One region of the Peribacillus sp. NPDC006672 genome, then DNA from elsewhere that is predicted to be linked to it. Evidence: predicted binding sites of a transcription regulator. Region 1 holds the regulator's gene; the other holds the start of a gene.
The links. The regulator LexA, encoded in region 1, represses DNA repair genes until DNA is damaged. The targets are predictions, from matches to a motif close to CGAACATATGTTCG.

Region 2: a site for LexA is predicted at 1,829-1,842, ahead of ACQKKK_RS15435 (YolD-like family protein). Genes of this name have one in related genera too.

Annotation. Positions count from the first base shown of each region.
Region 1 is NZ_JBNNOR010000017.1:3,837-7,044, forward strand. It holds gene ACQKKK_RS21505 (DUF896 domain-containing protein) at 31-264, opposite strand; gene ACQKKK_RS21510 (YneB family resolvase-like protein) at 330-986, opposite strand; gene yneA (cell division suppressor protein YneA) at 1,006-1,317, opposite strand; gene lexA (transcriptional repressor LexA) at 1,473-2,096, shown strand; gene ACQKKK_RS21525 (LysM peptidoglycan-binding domain-containing protein) at 2,344-2,637, opposite strand; gene ACQKKK_RS21530 (glycoside hydrolase family 73 protein) at 2,650-2,931, opposite strand.
Region 2 is NZ_JBNNOR010000008.1:253,170-256,377, reverse strand. It holds one part of gene ACQKKK_RS15440 (IS3 family transposase) at 1-926, opposite strand, end outside; one part of gene ACQKKK_RS15440 (IS3 family transposase) at 926-1,313, opposite strand; gene ACQKKK_RS15435 (YolD-like family protein) at 1,509-1,796, opposite strand; gene ACQKKK_RS15430 (hypothetical protein) at 2,648-3,208, shown strand, end outside.

The DNA.
Region 1 (3,208 bases):
AAATGGAGTGTCATCATAATAGTCCAAGCATTAATGTAAGTTTCTTTTTTCTTTAATATTCTTTATCTTTTGAGGAGTGACGTCATTACCTTCTGGATCAACGACTTTCACGTGCTCCAACGTATCGGACATGGACCGTCTGAATGTTTCCAAATACTCACTTCTTAATTGGGTTTGCTCTTTCGCCTCGACTTCCGTTAAACCTTCAGCCTTTGCCTTTTTAGAAAGTTCATTAATACGGGCTATTTTTTCTTTTGATAGCATAATTTCGCTCCTTCGTAAACTGCGGATATTGTCATGGTATTAAAAAAAAAGCGAAATTACAAGTTCTATGATTGACTTTCCTGTGTATTCAGTTGATGTTCGAGAAAACGCCTGTTCACCGTAGCTTTAGATACATTGTATCCAAAGCCCCTTAAAGTGGCTGCGATTTCTGCAAATGTCAATCCATTGGCCCGGAGTTTAATAATCTCTTCAATGGGAATCTCCATACGTTCCCTTCCAGTAGAATTGCTTTGGTTCTGAAGATTGTTTTGAGGGCGGTAGCCTTTTTCAACGGCTCTTTTCATCCCCCGTTTTATTTTTAGGTTATGTAATTTCCTTTGATATTCTTCTACAATACCGACTATCTGGATGACCATGGCATCCGAATCCGATAACTCTATTTCCCCATCGTGTGAGAGCGTATAAATTTTCACGTCTTCTTTAAGGATGACATGGAAAAGGGCTATTTTGGCATTCCCTCTTCCCAGTCTTGTTTCGTCCTGGATTAATAAAACTTCGGCTTCTTTGGCCTTAAATAGTTCGATCATTTCAAAAATGCCATCCCGGTTTAACTCATAACCGCTTTCCTGCTCTTTTATTATGGAAACAACTTCCATATCCAACTTTTCCGCCAATTTGACTAATTCATCTTCCTGCCTTGCCAATGATGTTTCCTGCGACTCTTTTTCTGTGCTAACCCTACAATAGATTATTGCCTTCATAATACCCTACCTTCACTGCTTACTGCTGACTTGCCAAATTCTGAACAAGTTCTTCCCCTTTAACCGGTATGACAATGACTTGACCAGGTTTAATCGAATCCGCGCTGACCCCATTATGCTCTTCTATCCAACCAATGAATTCTTTTTTTGTCAAATCAGCTTCTTCATATTTTTCGGCAATTCCCCATAGGGTGTCGCCTTTACCTACTTCTATAGAAAGGAAATCTTTTTTTTGATCATTGTCCAATGTACAAGAGAATAAAATTGAAAAGATGAATACTGATCCAGCTAACAGAATAGTATAAACATAATTTTTGTATAATTTTTTCATAAATATCCCTCCAAAGCGAATGTTCGTTCGTATGTTATGTCAAAATTATAATACGAACGTTTGTTTCAGTCAACAACTAAATTCGAACTTATGTTTGTATAGAGTTGGGGGCCATGCTATAATGGAGCAAAGAACATTGGAGAAGAGGTGCACGTATGACTAAACTATCAAAACGGCAGCAAGATATCCTTGATTTCATTAAAGATGAGGTCCGCCAAAAAGGGTATCCACCTTCCGTCCGGGAGATTGGCGAAGCAGTGGGACTTGCATCAAGTTCAACAGTACACGGACATTTATCCCGCCTGGAAAGTAAAGGCCTGATAAGACGTGACCCAACCAAGCCGAGGGCCATTGAAATACTGAACTTGGAGGAAGCGAACAATATCCCCAAAGCTAGTGTCGTGAACGTGCCATTACTTGGAAAAGTAACTGCGGGCATGCCGATAACGGCCATTGAGAACATAGAAGAATACTTTCCGCTTCCCGAAAGCATGGTTCCACATGATGACCATGTATTCATGCTAGAAATCATGGGCGAAAGTATGATTGAAGCAGGAATTCATGATGGAGATTATGTCATTGTGAAACAACAAAGCAGTGCAAATAATGGAGATATCGTCGTGGCCATGACGGAAGATGATGAAGCCACTGTAAAACGATTCTTTAAGGAACCGGATTACATAAGGCTTCAGCCTGAGAACTCAAATATGGAACCAATTATTTTAAGAGATGTTTCGATACTTGGAAAAGTAATAGGCTTATATAGACAAATACATTAAAAGCGCTAACCGCGCTTTTTTTGTTTGTTTAATTTATGTCCGAAATTCTCTCATTATGCATTTGGAAGACTAGGTTTGAAATATTTTTTTAATAGAAGCGTGTTTTCATAGGCGTGTAAACACCTTTTTCATTTATGGCGGTTGATAGGCAAAGTATTGCTTTCTGAATATATGTACTTTAGGAAAAATATGAAACCATAATTCAAATTAATAAAGAGCGAGATAAAATCCCGCTCCCTGTTAATGTTCATTTCACTCTTAATCTTTGGTTCACTTTAATAAGGTTAAGATCGACCAATCCATTCCACTGTTGAATCTGCATTTGCGTAGAACCATATGCTTTTGCAAGCGCAGATACGGAATCCCCTTTTTTGACGATATGATAGACCTCTTCGATGCTTCCATCATATTTAGTTAAATCACTTGTTTCGATTAGGTTCTCCAGTTTTTCTATATATTTCGGATCCGAGGCGTAACCCTCATCGAATATTTCTTTGAGTGCTTTTTTGTAATCTTGTTCTCCAATGATGGCTGTATACAAACTTCTATTCCATTAAGTTCCCTTTACATATAGATTGGCAAGATCTCTTAGACTTTCTTCCCATGTTGGGTATTTTCTGAATTTGTTCCATACTTGAACGGGTGCACCGTTGACATATTCCATTGTTTGTATAATGACTGACTCGCCCTTAAAGTCACCTTTTGTACCGAATATATTCTTTCCTTGATTTGCTAATAAGCTTGTCCCATATCCACTCTCCAAACAAGCCTGTGCAATGACCACAGAAGACAAAATTTTAAATTCCTTTTGAATTTTCTGGGCATATGGAGCAATTTCCTAAATAAACGTTTCCTTGCTCATTAGAACCTCTCCAATATTAGGACTCACTTTCTTAACTGGGTATCTTCCTTCATATCGTATTCTAAACCATGAAAAGGGTGACAGCATGTCCAGCAAAAAAGGTACTGATATTTGGTTAATTGTTTTCACTATGATCAAAAAAAGAAAGCATACATTGAGCGGCTTCACATTGAACTCTGAAAATCTTCGAAACTTGTTGTATCAACTTTCTCTGATCAATCGTTTATATTGCATTAATTAATATGGTATA
Region 2 (3,208 bases), on a different contig from region 1:
ACTCCCGTATTGTGCGGGAGTCATTCTATTTAGGCTCCATTGGTAACGATTTGTATTGTAATCTTCCATATATTCTTCAATTAATTGGTGTAACTCATCAAAAGTTTGACACTCCAAATAATCCACTTCATCTTTAAAATGGCCAAAGAATGATTCCATAGGGGCATTGTCCCAACAGTTTCCCTTTCGGGACATAGATTGTTTCAGCCCTAGTTCTTTCACTCGGCGCTGGAACTCAGGGTGTGTATAATGAACGCCTTGGTCTGAATGAATGATCGCTTCAGGATGAATCAGATCATTTAGGGAATCAGAGAGCTTCTCCAATGTGTGATAGACAATCCCCATCTTGAGACTTCTAGATAAGTGAAAAGCGATGATTTCTCGTGTAACCGCATCATTGACACAAGAAAGATAAGCTGGTTGTCCAGAACCATAATAAACGTAAGTAATATCTGTAAGAAGAACTTTCCTCGGTTCTCCTTGGTTAAAGTTCCTATTTAAGTGGTTTGTAACGGCCTTATGCTCATGAGTGGCTTTCGATATTTTCTTATAGGGTTTCGCTTGACGAATTATGGCTTTAAGATTGAACTTATGCATGAGCCTTCGAATCTTTTTATGGTTCATCGTGACAAAATACTTATTCTCTAAAATCATTTTGATGGTGAGGGCACCTGCTTTTTTCTTCTTGGCCTCAAATACTTCCTTAATAAGTTCATAATCCTGCGTATCTTTCTTCTCGTGAGTCAATCGAATCTTTTCAGCATGTATCCAAGCATAATATCCACTACGACTGACTTCGGCCATTTCACAAAAATAACGGACCATATTGGTAAGATTATATTGGCGAATGATTTGGTCAATTAACGTAAATTTTTCACTCGTTGTCATTTTCTCCTCTTCGAAGCCTGCCTTTCGAGTTCGTCTAACTTTTTTAGAAATTCAAGTTCAGCCTCTAAATATTTAATACGAGCTTCAGCCTTTTTTAACTGATCTTCCTGTGAATACTCCTTGGATTTTGGTCTTCCTGTACTTCCTTTCCCACGTCGCTCTGTATAGAAGCCATCCTCCCCATATTGTTCAAACGTTTTTCTCCAACGTTTTAAGCAGCCTTTTGGTTTATCCGATCCAATCATATCTAAATCAAAGCCATGTTCGATAAAGATTTGGGTAGGTGATTTACCAGCTTGATTCTCTTCAACAGCCTTTACCTTAAAGTCTGGATGATAAGCAATCGAACGATCTGAAGCCTGTTTCACATGTGGATTATTTTTTAAATCCTTTATTTGAAATTCATTAAAATTAATTTTACTCATTTTGATTTCCCCCGCCCTATATCTGAAATGATTATAAACGGGGTTCTAGTAAAAAGACATAGAAAAACCCCGAATAAGGGACTTTTTTTACTGTGTCCATTATTCGGGGTATAGTTCAATTAAAGAAGGGCCTTTTTATATTAATCTTCTACGATCACACCGATAATCTCATCAAATTGAATTTTCTCAAAGGTACTATCTTTCTTCTGAATACGTAACTCTTTCGTGATTGGATGTATGTACACAGTATCCTTGCAAATCATGCGGATTTCCCTCGTTATGCAATCTAAAACTTATCGGTAAATGATATTCCATCGCATAATGAATGTTGTTTTCAAATTCTTCAAGCTGGTATTCAACAAGGACAGGTTTTTTATTCAGGAAGAAATCAACCTCACCCATTTTTTTATTTAAAGCTTTATGTTCCGGCATAATTAACGCTGCTTGCCATTTAACGAGCCCTCTATCACGAATTGTACTCATCAGAAAGATCCCTCCTTTACATCTATTATACCCAAACAAACGTTCCCGAGAAAGACAGAAAAAAATTCCTTCCCCAATATGGAAGAAGGGCTTTTCTAAATGGCATCAAAAAATTGTGTATATTGTAGTACTAATAAAGTGGTTTAAATCTGCAAGTTTGAACCGGCATGGCTACGTCTAAAAATGACCTCCATGAAAAAAAGCCTGCTTATTCAGCAGACTTTCCCTCGATTATATCTTTGAGGAAATGGAAATTGAAAAAATCCTGAAAAAGAAACTAAATAAGATACGAAAGCATTTATGTCCACTACCGAAGCTACCGCCGCCACCGGTTGTATGTGATCTCTTGGTGTATGTCGCCTTATATCTTTATTTAGTAAAGTTTATATTCTAGTCTATGCTTGGCTCTAAGGTTTGGTATAGGCAGAGGGAAAACTAATGGAGGAATGGGCAGATCCGAGTATTGTAAAAGAATTTAAATTTAACATCTTTATTACTTCTATACATATCTAATTTCATTAAAACATTAAAACTGAATATTTCATTAGGAGAAACAGGTACGTCCGATTGAACCTGTGGATGATTTACCTTTTTAATTCCCTATTAAGGGAATTTTTTTATGTCAACAGAAGGCCTTTAGAACTATCATCCAGAAAACAAAATGAATTAATGGATTTTAATGAAAATGTGTACATTTCCACTATATAGGTAATTCTGATTATTTTATAAATTAGTACACATTTCCAGATAAATGTATTTTACAATATTACTTGTAATAAAAAACACAGATTAGGATGATCTTGTAAGATGAAAACTAAATATAATTATATTTTTGAGGAGGAATCGTAGAAATGCAAGTTTTGAAGAAAATTAGACTTTCAGTATTTACAACTTTAACGGCTGGCGCATTAATTACATTTACTGCTTTTGGAACACCTTTAAGCACGACTGCAGCAGAAAATACGGAACTTTCTAAAGCAGAACAAGAAGAACTAAATACCGTGTTAGAACATTTAGAACTTGATGAAGAAAATATTCAAATCAAAATTGTCAACAAAGATGAATTAAAAGATGTTCTTAACGATTCTAGAGTTTATAATCAATTAACAAATTCAGTTAATCAACTTAATAACATCTTAAAGTATGTAAAATTTGATGAAGATGAAAATCAATTAGCCATTAAGAATAAAGTTAAGGTAAAAGCTGATCTTGATTCTACTACATATAATCAGTTAAAATCTACAGTTAAACAATTTAATCAGATTATGGATAGTCCAGAGGGTAAAGAATTGCAGGAACAAGTTTTTAAAGAATTAGGTGTAAGTAAATCATCCGCAAATATGGCTTCTATTCAAGGATCATCTTCAGATATGGTTTCTATTCAAGGAGTTAGTGGTTGTGGAGCAGCTTCA